Regions from separate parts of the Enterococcus casseliflavus genome, predicted to be linked through region 2. Evidence: predicted binding sites of a transcription regulator. Region 2 holds the regulator's gene; the other holds the start of a gene.

Region 1 (8,344 bases), 750 kb from region 2:
TCCTAGATTTCTTGTCTTTGAGACGCCTTCGTTTGCTTTGAATATTATTCTAATTCTTGGATCTTGTTTTGCTCTTTGACTTACAATCTCTAAACTGCTGTCAGTGGAGCCGTCATCGATAAGCAGCAATTCAAAATTTGTGAATAAATTTTTTAAAATTGTGTCGATACACCGGTCCAAATGCTTCTCCGTATTATAGACAGGAACAATAATTGTAAGCATAACATCAACAGACATGTGTTTCCACCTAACATGTAATTTTTGAATTATATGTTAAAAAAACACCACTAAATAACATGGAAAACAACAAATAGTTTTGATACATAAAACTTTTGCCCTTTTTCTTTTCTATTTATCCGCTTATCCTCGCCTATCTTTTCTCACAGGATTTTATTATTCTTTGTTAAAGGCAATTTTTCTAAGCAAGCCTTTTTCCACTATTAATTCTGAAAATATTCATCATACGGCTTATCCATTACTGATTTTTATAAAGCTTACGAATAAAGGCCCAATCGGGCAAAGGCAAATTTTTCTTGATTCCAATTTTGTTTTAAAAGATATGCAAAAAAAGAACCCCTCAAAAGAGGAGTTCTCAGGGCTTGCTTACATCATGCCGCCCATACCCATTGATGGGTCCATTGCAGGAGCTGCTGGCGCTGCTGGTTCTGGTTTGTCGGCAACGACTGCTTCAGTTGTTAATAATAATGCGGCAACAGAAGCTGCGTTTTGTAATGCAGAACGCGTCACTTTCGTTGGGTCAACGATCCCAGCTTCTAGCATGTTTACCCATTCGCCAGTTGCTGCATTGAAACCAACGCCTAAGTCAGCGTTTTTCAATTTATCGATGATGACTGAACCTTCGTAGCCTGCGTTTTCAGCAATTTGACGAACTGGTTCTTCTAAGGCACGTAAAACGATTTTGACACCTGTTGCTGCATCGCCATCTGTTTCGATTTCTGCAACTTTGTTGATGACATTGACTAAGGCAGTTCCCCCACCTGAGACCATGCCTTCTTCAACAGCGGCACGTGTTGCATTCAATGCATCTTCAATACGTAATTTCAATTCTTTCAATTCAGTTTCAGTTGGTGCCCCAACTTTGATCACAGCAACCCCACCAGCAAGTTTTGCTAAGCGTTCTTGTAGTTTTTCACGGTCAAAGTCAGAAGTTGTATCAGCGATTTGGTTTTTGATCAATTGAACGCGTGCGTCAATTGCTTCTTTTTCACCAGCACCTTCAACGATTGTTGTGTTGTCTTTATCCACAACCACTTTGCTGGCTTGACCTAAGTTATCGATGGTTGCATCTTTCAACTCAAGACCTAAGTCTTCAGTGATCACTGTACCACCAGTTAAGATCGCAATGTCTTCTAGCATTGCTTTACGACGGTCACCAAATCCTGGTGCTTTCACTGCGACAACGTTGAATGTTCCACGGATTTTGTTCAATACAAGTGTTGGTAATGCTTCGCCATCAACGTCATCAGCGATGATCAATAATGGTTTTGATTGTTGTAAGATTTGTTCTAACAATGGCAAGATATCTTGGATGTTAGAGATTTTTTTGTCAGTGATCAAGATGTATGGATTTTCTAACGCTGCTTCCATTTTATCGTTGTCAGTTACCATGTATTGTGATAAGTAACCACGATCAAATTGCATTCCTTCCACAACATCTAATTCTGTTTCGATCCCTTTTGATTCTTCAATAGTGATAACACCGTCATTGCCGACTTTTTCCATTGCATCAGCGATGTATTGACCAACTTTTTCACTACCAGAAGAAACAGCACCAACTTGTGCGATTGCTTCTTTTGAATCAACGATTGATGAAATGTTGTGTAGCTCTTCTACAGCCACTTTTGTTGCCATTTCGATCCCACGACGAATACCTAATGGGTTCGCACCAGCGGTGACATTTTTCAATCCTTCACGAACGATTGCTTGTGTCAATAACGTAGCAGTCGTTGTTCCGTCACCAGCGATATCGTTTGTTTTTGAAGCGACTTCAGAAACAAGTTTTGCGCCCATGTTTTCAAAATGATCTTCTAATTCGATTTCTTTAGCGATCGTTACACCGTCATTTGTGATCAATGGTGAACCGTAAGATTTTTCTAAAACCACGTTACGACCTTTAGGGCCTAAGGTTACTTTTACTGTATCTGCTAATTTATCTACCCCACGAAGCATTGCTGCGCGTGCGTCTTCCGCAAATTTGATTTCTTTTGCCATGATTTCATCACCTCAAGTATTTTTTATTTTTCTTATTCTACTACTGCAATGATATCTTTTGCAGCAACGATCAAATATTCTGTTCCTTCATATTTCACTTCTGTGCCAGCGTATTTTTCGAACATTACTTGTTCGCCAACGTTGACAGCAACAGGAGCTTTTTCACCGTTTTCGAGCGTGCGTCCTTCGCCGACTGCAATAACGGTACCCGTTTGTGGTTTTTCTTTTGCTGCTGATGCAAGCACGATTCCGCCTACAGTTTTTTCTTCTTCTTTTGCGACTTCGATAATCACACGATCACCTAATGGTCTTAACACGATAAATCCCTCCAATGAATGTTATAGAATTTAGCATTAGCACTCTCTTGTATCGAGTGCTAACTTACAGTTTCAATATTACTCATTTTCCCAAATTTTTGCAAGCCTTTTGCTAAATTTTTTTTGCATTTCTAATTGATTGATAAATATAGTAGGATTTTTTGTTTCTAGAAGCAACCTAGTCTATAATGAAGCAAAGGAGTGTGAGGAAACAACTATGTCTTTATCAAAATATTCTTTGTCCACGATTCTTACTTACGGCATCGTCTTTTTTCTACCGATCGCCTTCGTCCCTAGCGGACATCAAGTAGCAGCAACAACGATCGGTTACTTAGCTGGTGCAGCGATCATGTTTTTCTTGTATTTCAAACAAACAGAACCGCTATCGTTTGAGCACAAAAAAACCAAAGTCTCAGCGATTCTTATTTACGGGCTAACAGGCATTGTCGCAGCGATTTTGTTGCAAAATCTAGCCATCTTTATCGAATCCTTTTTCGGAGAAGTCAGCGCTTCGCAAAATACCGAAAACATCATTGCCATCGTGGTGCAAAACCCACTCTTTGCTCTCGCAGCAATGGTCGGTGGGCCAATTATGGAAGAATTTGTCTTCCGCAGAGCCTTAGTTGGCATCATTGGGAAATACAGCAATGTATGGGTCGGTGTAGTGGTCAGCGCCGTAGCCTTTGCCTTTGCCCACAATGACAATCATCTCTTAGTCTATATTTTCTTAGGACTGTTCTTTTCTGGGCTTTATGCTTTGACCGGCAGTATTTGGACTTCCATGATCACCCATGTGGGAATGAACACTTTAGTTATTATTATTCAGTTATTGCTTCATTACGGCTATATCCAAATGCCCTAAAGAAAAAACGCTACGCAGAAATTTTGGCTCTATAATTTATGGGACTGATGAATCAGAATTAATTCTTCAGCCCCATTTTCATTTTAGGTATTAAAAAACATATCGTTCTCTAGTATGATTAAATCACCACAAAATAAACAACTGAGAGGACGATATGCTATATGAATGATTCTATCAAAAAAATGCTGAGAATAATAGAGAAAGATTTGATGATTACAGAGGTCTCTTACGAGACCCTTCAGAAGAAAAAGACGTTGGTCGTCGATGCTGTTCTCTCGCCTACTCCTCGTGCTTGTAGAAGTTGTGGTTCTACTGTGGTAGATGGAAACGGGAAAGCAATTATAGTGAAAAATGGGAAGAAGGAAACGATTGTCCGTTTTGAACAATACAATCATATGCCTTTGATTATGCGCCTAAAAAAGCAGCGCTATACCTGTAAAAACTGTCGCACCCATTGGACTGCTCAAAGTTATTTTGTCCAACCCAGACATTCAATCGCAAATCATGTTAGATATAAAATTGCTTCTTTACTGACTGAAAAAGTATCTTTATCTTTTATTGCGAAAAGCTGTCAGGTATCTTTGACCACCGTTATTCGTACATTGAAAGAGTTTAAAAGCTATTTACCAAAGCAATCTAAGAAGATTCTCCCAAGAGTATTGATGGTTGATGAATTTCGTTCGCATGCTTCCATAGAAGATAAAATGAGCTTTATTTGCGCAGATGGCGAAACAGGAAAACTAATAGATGTTTTGCCTACGCGTAAATTACCCCGATTAACAAGTTATTTCTTAGGTTGTACCAATCCGGAAGAAGTAGAATTCTTGGTGACAGACATGAACGCCGCCTACTTCCAGCTCACCAAACGTGTTCTGCCAAATGCGAAAGTAGTGATTGATCGGTTTCATATTGTCAAACACATGAATCAAGCGTTCAATGAGTTGCGTATCCGTGAAATGAATGAACTTCGTAAAGCCGGACAGAAAAGCCATGCAGAAAAACTGAAAAAGAACTGGCGCTTTTTGCTAAAAAATCGTGCAAACATCAACCATTATGAATACAAAACATGGAAAAGTTTCCGAGCACCAAAATACCCATTTCTTACTGAAGCAATGATGATTGATCGATTGCTTGAGTTTTCTCCGCCCCTAAAGGAGGCGTATCCCTTTTTTCATGAATTAGTTGAAGCCTTTCGAGACAAAGACCCTGACTTATTTTTCTCCTTATTGGCAGAACTTCCCGAAACGTTAGATGACAGCTTTCGGGAAAAGCTTCAAAACCTTCTTACCCATGAAGAAGGCATCACCAACGCAATGATCTATCCTTATTCCAATGGAAAAATAGAAGCGAAGAATACCCACATAAAGACAATGAAACGAGTATCCTACGGATTTAAATCATTCGAGAACATGAGAATTAGAATCTTTTTGATCAATCAATTAATCAATGTAAGATAACAAAAAATCTGAGCCAGAATGTGGTTCATTCTGACCCAGATTTGATTTTGCACAACTCATCAGTCCTTATTGACAAAGAGCCGAAATTTTGCGTAACGTTTTTTTCTTTATACCTTCGTGCCATTGGACGCAATCACTTGCTGATACCATGCAAATGAATCTTTCTTCCGACGAGCAAGGGTTCCATTTCCTTCATTGTCTTTGTCCACATAGATCACACCATAGCGTTTCTTCATTTCCCCTGTCCCCGCAGAAACCAAGTCAATGATGCCCCACGGTGTATAACCTAATAAGTCGACGCCATCATAAGCTACTGCTTCTTTCATCATTTCGATATGGGCTTTTAGGTAGTCAATACGGTAGTCATCGTGGATCTGTCCATCCTCTTCCACCGTATCCACCGCACCAAAGCCATTTTCTACAATGAAAAGCGGCAATTCGTAGCGTTCGTTAAACCAGTTCATGGCATAGCGCAAGCCTACGGGATCAATCTGCCAGCCCCATTCAGAAGCATCGACATAGGGATTGTCCACCAGATCTTGGCTCTCATCATAGTCATAGGTTGGATCATTCTCCTTGCCTTTGATCGCAAAAGACATATAGTAGCTAAAACCAATGTAGTCAACACAACCTTTTGCCAAAGCTGCTTCATCTTCAGGGGTGATATCTAAATCAAATTGTTTTCTTTCAAAATAGCTGCGCATATAGCTCGGATAGTGCCCACGGGCATGAACATCTGAAAACCAATAGCGCCGTTGCATGGCCACCGCGGCTGTCATCATGTCTTTGGGATCGCAAGAATACGGATAGATTGGGCACATCGCGATCATCGATCCGATTTGAAACGTAGGATTGATCGCATGTCCTAGCGCCACCGCTTTTGCACTGGCAACGAGCTCGTAATGAGCTGCTTGGTACATGACTTTTTCTCGGTCTTCTCCTTCCGTAAAGAACAGACCAGAATTGGTAAATGGCGCAAAATCTTCTTTATAGTTTGCTTGATTATTGATTTCATTGAAGGTCATCCAATACTTCACTTTCTTTTGATAGCGCGTAAAACAAACTTCTGCAAAGCGGACAAACAAATCGATCAACTTACGGTTACGCCAACCTCCGTATTCGGTCACTAAATGATAAGGCATTTCAAAGTGAGACAGGGTAATGACTGGCTCAATGCCATAGCGTAAACACTCATCGAATAATTGATCATAAAAGGCCAGGCCTTCCTCATTCGGCTCGCGCTCATCCCCCTTTGGAAAAATACGGGTCCAGGCAATCGATGTTCGGAAGCACTTCAACCCTAATTCGGCAAAAAGCTTGATGTCTTCAGGATACCGATGATAAAAATCGATCGCTTCATGATTGGGATAGCTTTCGCCCGGTTGGATCCCTTCCGTGATTCGGCGAGGAATTCCGTTGCCTCCGACAGTCATGACATCAGCGACACTCACGCCTTTTCCACCCGCACGATAGCCGCCTTCCAATTGGTGAGCAGCGACTGCGCCACCCCATAAAAAATCGCTTCTTAGTTTATTCATTTCTATTCAACCTGCTTCCTTGGTATTAAACGATCTCTGTTTCTTGTTTATAGTTCAAACTATCGACCTTACGAATGAAAGGATAGTAAATAAAGAAGCCGATTGCTAAAACAACAAATTGTAAGATAGCGGTCCGAATGCCACCTACTAGAAAACCTGAAATGATCGGCGGAGTCGTCCAGGGAACTTGCACAGCAGTAAATAGCGGTACGATACCGGTATAAAGTGCAAAATACGTGATCACGCCTGAAACCATCGGTGTCAAAATAAATGGTAATACCATGATTGGGTTCATGACGATCGGTGTCGCAAAAATAATTGGTTCATTGATATTAAAGAATGCCGGAATCAAGGAGAGACGTCCTAATTGTTTGAACTGCGCTGAACGGGCAAAAGCCACCATGTATAGCACGATGCCAATTGTCATTCCTGCACCAGTTACCGTCATAAATTGATCTAAAAACTGTTGGGTCACGATGTGTCCGCCATTTTCCAATGTCAATGCTTTACCAGATTCAAGAATAGCCGTATTTGCTAATGAATTGGCTTGTAAAATCGGCCCCATGATGCCGCCCACGATCGTCGAACCATGAACCCCGAAGAACCACAAGAATGGTACTAAGAAGCCTAGCATCATTGCACCGCCAAGAGAATCCGTCACACCTTGCATTGGACTTTGAATCACGGTGTAGATCCATTCGACCACGGTTGTCTGAAAGACTTTATCAAAGAAAACATAAATGCCTAATGCGATGGTCGTCAAAACAGCTGCCGGAATCAACGCTGTAAATGAGTTTGCAACATTGGTGGGTACTTGTTCTGGCAGTTTGATCCGGATGTCGCGTTTTAAGAACCAAGTATAGCCCCAACCCACAAAAAGCCCTACTAAGATGGCACTGATCATGCCTTGTCCACCAGTCCATGTTTTATCAATGACATTTGCGATGGTCACATTTGCTTCAGCATCCGTTACACTTGACTCCATAGTTAATAAGAAAATAACTAAACCAATCATTCCTGCAGGGAGTCCTTCGTAACCTTCTGCTTTTACATACGAATAGGCGATGCCCATTACGGCGAAAAAGGCCATAATTGCAAAAGAGGCGCCATAGGCTTGGTTGAAGTATTCACCTAAGCCGCTATTCGTTACCCAATCCGCAATCGACTGGACGGGAAAGTTTGCTAACAGTAAGAAAATCGATCCTACGATTGAAAAGGGCATCGTATAAAGCATACCGTTTCTTAATGCAGTGATTGCTTTCGTATTAACAAATTTTAATATTGGGGGTAATAATTTCTCATTGATCCATTCGTTCATCTCACATCACTCCTAAAATAAAATTCCATCCACCGGCCAGTGAATTCGCTTACAAATAAATCTTAATGGATAATATTCCCCTTGCCTATAGCTTTTCTAAGTTATGAAACATGTTCCAACAAAAAAAACAGCCGAAGCTGTTTTTTTACGATCGCTTAGATTTGCTTGTAGACTTGATGGGCTAAAAGTTCGATCAGTGTAATCACCGGGACTTGCGTTGTCAGGTTCAAATCGACTTCTTTTCCGCCACTTACGACGGGCATATAATACGATATATTGTAGTCCGCCATTTGGGCGATCGTCGATTTTTCATCATTGGTGATGCTGAGTACTTTTGCTCCATAGCGTTTGAAGTCTTCCGTTTGCTTGATCATTTGAATGGTTTCACCCGACACCGATAAAATGATCGCTAACGTATTTTCCATTCCACGAGACGGTACTGGCAAAAAGGGATCAACGATGCTATAAGCATTAATGCCTAAGTTGGCAAAATAGCGACTGCCATAGGTGCCCAGAATGCCGCTTGTGCCGATACCGGAAAACGCCACATGGCGTGCGGAAAGAATCAATTCTACTGCCGGTTGGATAAACTTACGGTAATCTTCATTATTGACTTTTTT
Region 2 (8,344 bases):
TGGATCTCACCGTTTTTGAATGAGACAACAGAAGGTGTGGTACGGTTCCCTTCTGGATTCGTAATGATTTTTGCTTCGCCACCTTCAAGGACAGCAACAGCTGAGTTTGTTGTTCCTAAGTCGATACCGATAATTTTACTCATAAGTAATACACTCCCTTTTTTAATTTAAACATCTACTTATAGATAGAAAGAACTATTGTGCAACGATGACCATGCTTGCACGCAAGACACGATCATGCAATTTATACCCTTTTTGCAAGACAGTAACGATTGTGTCTGCCGGTGTTTCATCAGAGGCAGGTACAGTCTGCACCGCTTGATGCAAGTTCGGATCGAACATTGCACCTTCAGCAGGAATCTCTTCGATTCCCTCTTCTTTTAAGGCTTGACGCAGACTTTCAAGAACCATTTCAACGCCTTTTTTCAAATTCGCAGCTTGGTCTTGATCGACATCTGCTGCCATCGCTCGTTCCAAATTGTCGATTGCTGGCAACAGTTTTTTGCCAAGATCTTGCGAGCGGTATTTTTGTAAAAGTTCCCGCTCGTTGCGGTTACGTGAAGTGATATTTGCGATCTCTGCACGAGCACGCAGGAATTGATCTTCCAATTCGTTATTCTTTTCTTGCAAAAGTTCCAATTCGCTTTTTTCCACTGCTTCTTCCTCTGGTTGAGGAGTCTGTGCTTCAGTTTCAGTTGATTCATTTGAAGATTCAGTTGTTTCTGCGGTTTCTTCAGCAGTTTTATCTAATTCTTCATCTAAACGCTCTTCTTTTTCCGTCACGTTTCAACCATCCCTTCTACGATTTGTTTCATTGCCGCTTATTCATTGGCAGCGTCTAATGCGCGATAATAATCGGCCAATTTTTTTGCTAACTCGCCTCGAAAAACTTCCATCAATCCAAACATCCGTGAATACGGCATACTTGATGGACCTAATAAAGCGATCGTTCCTTGTCCATGACCTTCGATTTCATAGCTGGCTTGGATCAAACTCATATTTTGTAACAAGTCGTTGCCAAGCTCAGAGCCGATTCTGATTTGAATCGCAGAATCTCTTGGCGCCAGCAGCTGTGTCAGCTGATCTGCGTTTTTCATAAATGAATACATCGATTTGAACTGACTAACATCTTGCGTCGGTTCAAAATCCAGAAGATTCATTCGCCCGCCGACGAAGATTTTTTCTTCAAAAATATGGCTCAGCATCGTATCAAAGAGATCAACGATTCCGTCAGTCGTTTGAAAATACTTATGCAGAATCATAGGAATCTCGGTTCTTAATCGATGGTAGACCGTCATTAGAGGTTCACCGATCAATTTGTCGTTGATGATCCTTACCATTTTTTCCAAATCTTCGCTGCTCATCGATTCAGGAAGAGCAAAGACTTGATTTTCGACATTTCCTTTATCCGTCACGATGATCGCGATGATCTGTCGTGCATTCAAAGGGACGATTCGAAAGCCCGTCAATTTCCTTTCCTTCATATCTGGTCCGAGAGACAACGCTGTATAGCTAGTCAAGTTGGACAAGATCGTGGCAGACTGCTGGATGATTTCATTGATTTCATGAAAATCTTTTCCAAAAGAATGACGAATGGTTTGAATTTCGTTTTGGTCAACTTCAGATGGCTTCAATAAGTGATCAACGTAATAGCGATACCCTTTTATTGATGGCACACGCCCTGAAGATGAATGTGTTTTTAGCAGAAGTCCAGCTTCTTCCAGCGCCTTCATCTCATTACGAATGGTGGCAGAGCTAGCTTCAACCCCATCTTCCATCAATCGTTTCGAGCCCGTGGGCTGACCAGTATTCGTATAGTTTTGGATGATGAGGTGTAAAATCATTTGTTGTCTAGGTGTCAACATTTTATCCACTCCTCCGTTAGCACTCATTCCTATTAAGTGCTAACACGATTATAAATATACCATATTTGCTAGGAATGTCAAGTATTTGCATCACTTTTTTAGCACTCTTTCTAAGAGAGTGCTAAAAAAGAAATCAAAAAAAGAAGCAGCGCGAAATGGCTACTTCTCTTCCTTGTTCTTTCTTATTTTTCTCCATCCAAGAGAAATGCTTCAAACACTTCGTTGCCAATGAACATCCCAGCTTTCGTTAAAAAGACACGATCACCTTGACTAGCCAACCAGCCTTTTTGAATCAACTGTTCGCTAGTTGAACCATAGATTTCCTGAAAAGACTTCCCGAATTTTTCTGCAAAGCGTATTTTTGAAATGCCAGCCTTTTTACGAAGGCCTAAAAACAGTTCCTCTTCCATTTGATTACTGGTTGTCAATTCTTCGGTTTCATGGATTGGCAATTGATTTTCCTGTAATGGTTTCAAATAATGCTGGATTGGACCTTTATTCTTGTAGCGGGTCTGTCCAAGATACCCGCTGGCGCCTGCCCCAAATCCAAAATAATGTTCATTGTTCCAATACACTAGATTATGCAAGGACTCATACCCTGGTCGTGCAAAATTACTGATTTCATATTGATTCAAGCCAGCTTTTGTCATCGCGGCGATCGCCTCATCAAACATCTGCGTTTCAGCTTCTTGAGAAGGCAGCGCCATTCTCCCTTGGCGAACCCAGTTCATAAACATGGTTTTGTTTTCTAAAATCAAGGAATACATCGCATAGTGAGGCAACCCGAGATTAATCGCTCGCGTCAGTGTATCACGGAAGCTTTCTATGCTTTGTCCCGGAAGTGCATAAATCAAATCGATCGTCACATTCTGAAAATCATGTTTTTCCAGCAGCTGAATGGTTGAATAAACATCTTCAGCGGTATGCTTGCGGCCAATTTTTTTAAGCAAGCGATTATCAAAGGTTTGGACCCCCATCGACAAGCGAGTGACTTGATGGTTTTTCAAAACCAGCATTTTTTCTTCACTCAAATCACCAGGATTTGCTTCCACGGTAAACTCTTTGGTTGTGTGGGTCGGCAGCAATTCATGCACACCTGAAAGCAATCGATCCAGCTGGTTCGCCGAAAGCGACGTTGGCGTCCCGCCGCCGATATAAATTGTTTCCGCCTCATTGATAGGCTGACGCAAGAGGGTCAGCTCAATTTCTTTTAGTAACGCTTCGATGTACTCATCCACTGGCTGCCCTTCTAAAAACACTTTGTTGAAGTCACAGTAATAGCAGATATGTTCACAGAATGGTATATGTATATACGCAGAAATATTTTGCGCGCTTTTTGTAGATGGATCGTTTATTGTTTGACCTTCAGGCATTCCTAAGTGATTCTCCTCTACCTTCTTTTTACTCCCATCGCTGAGAGCATCGGCACTCATTGTAGCATAGTTCTTAGAATTCTCCTATCACTTGGACTATTTTGGGCAAGAAAAAACACCACTTCCAAGAAGTGATGTCTTCAAATAGTCATAGCAAAAATTAAGAGCACTACTCTTATTAAGTACGGTAAAATACCGCTTTTGTTCTTATCCCACCCAGAAAAAAATCTGTTTGTTACAAGAACTAACACTTCCCCCAAACTGTTAGCGCCACAATAGATAAGCTGTTGCTGACGGCTTACTTAACAAGAGCAGGACTCTTATTCTTGAAAGACAATTGCTTGTCTTATCTGACTTAAGTATACCTTTTTTAAAAAATTAAGTCCTATCATCTTTTTCACCAGTCTATGAAAACGATGAGAATCATCCCCTTGGCGACCGTTATAGAATGTGTAGCAAAATATCGATCAGATAGCGGATCAACCGATACGCAATAAATAAGAAGAAAATATTTCCCAGCAAGAATTGAAAAACATTGCCGATCGATCCTTTAAAGGAGCGAAAGCTGAAATAACGCGACCAACGATTGAACCCGTTTTGGCGATTTCGTTTCAAACGATACGCTTCATCATACTTCATTTCCAAGAGGTCATAGTAAAAAATCATCAAGGGTTGTTGCACAAAGAAAACTTTTTTATAGCCTGCCATCAACGTGTACTGCTTATTATTGGAAGGGAAGTTGCGATTGCCGTTTTTCTTCACGCGCATCGTTGTTCCATCGTTCATTGGGAACGCATAATGATCCTCGAATTCTGTCAGTTGATGAATTTGCGGCACCTGATTTTCTTCTTCAAAAGCACGTACGACCTCACTCGCCTTCTGATAAAGTGAAACTAGCCACGCCATCATCCCTAGCAAAATACCTAACAAGATGATATTTAAAAGCAAACTTTCTTGTAACAAAAATAAATAACCTAAGATAATCAAAATCGCCACACCAAGGGCAATCATTCTTCTACGGAAATAACTGCGATACATCAACTCAAAAGAGCGCCGATAATAGGCAAAATCTTCTTTTACAAAATCCATTTTTTCCACATCTTTCTGCGTTTAGGTTGCTGATAATGTATCAAAGATCCTTTTGAAAGTCAATTTACCGAAAAAGTTTCAGCGTCTGATTTGTTTCAAACAAGAAAACGTTTTATAATGGAAGATGTAACAAAAAAAAGCGATGAAAGTAGGTTGAGATACGTGATATTACAAGAAACATTTACCTTGCAGAACAAACTGACAATTCCTAAGATTGGCCTTGGAACCTGGCAATCTTCTCCAGAAGATGCTTACAACGCCACAAAATTTGCCATTCAAAACGGTTATCGACATGTCGATACAGCGGCAGCTTACAAAAACGAAGAAGCGGTTGGGAAAGCTGTGCGCGATTCAGGCGTTGCCCGCGAAGAAATTTTTGTTACCACGAAAGTACCTGCTGAGTTGAAGACCTATCAAGAAGCGGTTGATAGCATTGATGCTTCTCTAAAAAAACTTGACTTAGGGTATATCGATTTGATTTTGATCCACGCTCCTCGTCCTTGGAAAATCATGGGAAACAATCCAGAAAACAAAGATTTTTATCTTGAAAACATCGATGTTTGGAAAGCACTAGAAGAAGCCTACTTAAGTGGGAAAGTAAAATCAATTGGTGTTTCCAACTTCGATCAAAAAGATTTACAGAATATTTTTGATCATTGCGATGTGAAACCGATGGTCAACCAGTTTGTTTACCATATTGGACGTACAAATGAAGAGTTATTGGCATTTTGTAAAGACCACGAAATTTTAGTGGAAGGCTATTCTCCAATCGCCACCGGTCGTTTACTCGATAACGATGCAGTGAAGACGATTGCGGAAGCTTATGGAAAATCTATTCCACAACTTTCAATTCGTTACTTGCTACAAAAAGACATTCTGCCATTGCCAAAATCCGTTCATGAAGAATACATTTCTGACAATGCCAAAGTTGACTTTGAAATTTCTGAAGAAGATATGAAGAAATTGGATGCGTTGCAAGCTTAAGAATGCTTGCGTTTAATTGAAAAAAGCAGTCCGATCAAGTCCAGTAAATGCTGGTCATGGATCGGGCTGCTTATTTTGTTCTAAAACTCTGTTTAGAAAAACAACCGTTTCTTAGTTTGTCAAAGCTGGAATCTTCTTATGTTAGTTGCTCAAAGGTACCCCACACTTTTACTTCTTGTTTTTCTACCATCGTTCTGCCTTTCGCTAGAACCGTTTCTACTATTAATGTTTCTTTGTTCAGCAAACAAATATCAGCATCCATCCCTGCTGCAAGACGTCCCTTTTGATCAAGCTTCAATACTTTCGCTGGATTAGAAGTGATTGCTCGAATGGCGATCTCCAATGGAATCTGCTCTTTTTGGACTGCTTCTTTAATGCCTACCATCAAGGCTCGCGAACTACCGACACCCAGACCTATGAATTGATTGTTTTCATCAAAGTACGGGAGGCTACCTTGCCCATCAGAGGTCATGGTAAATTGATCCAGCCCGATCCCTTCTGCTAACAAACGCTTCAATCCTTTACTGAAGCGAACCTCATCGTCTTCTTTTTCCCAGAAATCAGGATCCTCACTCGCCGTAAAATCAATCGTTCCACCCATTTTTGCAAAAGCAATACTTGCTTCGAAAAGCTCGCTGGTCCGATTGGCATGTGTCGGTAAAAATTGGCTGATTGGAATCTCTGTTTCTTCGATGGTTCGTAAAAGTAGCTCATATTTTCTCTTTCCTCCACCTAAGTGGACGTTTACGATGCCTGCTTTTCCAGAAAGCATCCCACCAACACGGGCATCCGCCACCGCGCGGGTAAATTCTTCGAAACTCGGTTGTGAAGAACGATGGTCAGAAACGGCAATTTCACCGATACCAATGATTTTGTCAATAGTCAAAAAATCTTGAATGATAGAATCGGTGACCGGAGTCAATGGCAATCGATAAGAACCGTCATACAAGTACGTCGTGATGCCTTCTGCCTCTAGTCCACGGGCCTTACTGATCAAGGCAGTCATATCTCTGCCTACTCCGTCAGTACCCAAACACCCAACCACTGTCGTTACCCCCGCTGAGGTCAGCTGAGACAATTTCACTTCTGGTGTCCGGTTCTGAAAGCCGCCTTCCCCGCCACCTCCTAAGATATGAAAGTGGCAGTCAATAAAGCCGGGAACAGCAAGTAACCCTGTGCCATCGATTTCTTCAAGAGGAACCCCTGAGAATCCTCCTTCGATCGAATCTTCAATAGCAATGATCTTGTCTTCGCTTAAAAGAATATCTTTTTTTCCTAAATAGTCAGGCGCATAAACCTCCGCTTGTCGTATCACCTTCATGAGTGCTTCCTCCTCGTGTCTGATTGCTTCTTATTGCAAGCCGATCGCGACTGCAATAAAGATGAAGATCGTTCCTAATACAAATAAGAACCCTTGCATTTTGATCTGGAATTTCGCCCATTTCACCCATTCGATTCTTGCGACACCTAGCACACCGATCAGACTTGCCGATACTGGAGTGAAGGCATCCATGAAGCCTGAGCCTAATTGATAAGCCAATACAGCGATCTGTCTTGAAACACCTAAAAGATCAGCTAATGGCGCCATGATCGGCATGGTCAATGCAGCCTGACCTGAATTGGAGGTCACGATCAAATTGAAGAAGCTTTGGAAAATGTACATGAACCATGCCCCAATAAATGCTGGAACATTGCTTAACAAACCACCGATGCTGTGCAAAATCGTATTCAAGGCTGACGGCACGTTGGCATCAGAACCGCCGAGAACCAGAAGAATCCCTTTGGCCATCCCTACAACGATTGCAGTTCCCGCTAATTCTGAGGCCCCTGATTGAAAGGCACTCGCCACATCATTCAAGCCCATATTTTCTAATTTGAAAAGAACCGCTATGATTCCTGCCCCTAAGCCCATAACAAAGAATTGAGAAGCGATCTCGGGAATATAATAGCCTTTTTGTGTCACACCCCATACGATCCAGATCAAGACCGCCAGCATTTCAACCAAGATCAATTTATGACCTAATAAAAATGGTTTTTGCTCACTGGAGGTTTTTTCAAGATGATTTCGAAAATACGCATCTGATTGATACGTGAGCGATTTCTCAGGATTCTTGCGAATTCTTTCGGCATAGATCATGAGGTATCCTGCGGATAATGCGGTAACCACGACCCACATGATGATTCGGAACGTTGCGCCTGAAAGAACGGGAATACCTGCGATCCCTTGAGCCACTGCCACACTAAATGGACTCATCCACGAGGTGGCATTCCCAATCTGGGAGGCGACATAGGTGACAGTGACCGCCACGATCGAGTCATACCCTAATGCGATCACGAAAGGCACCATGACCATCGAAAACGGAATGACTTCTTCTGCCATCCCAAAAGTAGCACCACCAAATGAAAAAGCAAAGAACAACAGTGGCAATGCCAAACGTTCTAATCCACGGGTTTTGCTGATAAATGCAAAGATCCCCGCATCGATCGCTCCCGTTTGCATGATAATACCAAATGCACCACCGACCACTAAAATCAGTGCTGCAATCCCTACTGCTGAGCCGTATTTGTCGCCAGAAACCAACCCTTCAAAAACAAAATTTAAAAAGCCGAAACCGCCAAAGTCATCGGTTCCCCAAACCTTGGCTGTTTTATGCAGTTTTTCTGAAGTATCATAAATCTTTTCGCCATAAAGGCTGTAAAGGGTGTCATCCGTTAGCCCGACCTCATCTAATTGACTCTGGGACAACTCTTTAGGCCCTTCAGCTAGAACAGCTGCTAAAGCCTCAGGATCGACATCTAATTCTTCCAGCTCTTGTGGATCGTCTTCCAATTGATTCAACTGTTGATAGACGTATTCGTTATCTAACGGGTAGGCATAACGAAACGAATCTTGCATCAAGACCGTTCTGGTACTTATGTCCCCATTTGCATCGGTATACTCGATTTCTTGTGTACTAAATTTCCCAGCAGGAACTAAGAAAGTCAGCAACCATGCCAACAGCACGACCCCAAAAATGATGACATACGTATGCG

The links. The regulator HrcA, encoded in region 2, represses chaperone genes, less so after heat shock. The targets are predictions, from matches to a motif close to TTAGCACTCNNNNNNNNNGAGTGCTAA.
Region 1: the regulator HrcA is predicted to act here: its motif matches at 2,586-2,612, upstream of groES (co-chaperone GroES).

Annotation. Positions count from the first base shown of each region.
Region 1 covers NZ_CP119393.1:2,768,534-2,776,877, forward strand. The annotation lists gene P0G38_RS13225 (glycosyltransferase family 2 protein) at 1-237, opposite strand, end outside; gene groL (chaperonin GroEL) at 604-2,232, opposite strand; gene groES (co-chaperone GroES) at 2,265-2,549, opposite strand; gene P0G38_RS13240 (CPBP family intramembrane glutamic endopeptidase) at 2,767-3,411, shown strand; gene P0G38_RS13245 (ISL3-like element ISEfa11 family transposase) at 3,573-4,868, shown strand; gene P0G38_RS13250 (6-phospho-beta-glucosidase) at 4,976-6,406, opposite strand; gene P0G38_RS13255 (PTS sugar transporter subunit IIC) at 6,432-7,724, opposite strand; gene P0G38_RS13260 (MurR/RpiR family transcriptional regulator) at 7,880-8,344, opposite strand, start outside.
Region 2 covers NZ_CP119393.1:2,019,769-2,028,112, forward strand. The annotation lists gene dnaK (molecular chaperone DnaK) at 1-143, opposite strand, end outside; gene grpE (nucleotide exchange factor GrpE) at 196-783, opposite strand; gene hrcA (heat-inducible transcriptional repressor HrcA) at 822-1,865, opposite strand; gene hemW (radical SAM family heme chaperone HemW) at 2,048-3,238, opposite strand; gene P0G38_RS09860 (hypothetical protein) at 3,680-4,327, opposite strand; gene P0G38_RS09865 (aldo/keto reductase) at 4,445-5,311, shown strand; gene iadA (beta-aspartyl-peptidase) at 5,448-6,632, opposite strand; gene yfcC (putative basic amino acid antiporter YfcC) at 6,663-8,344, opposite strand, start outside.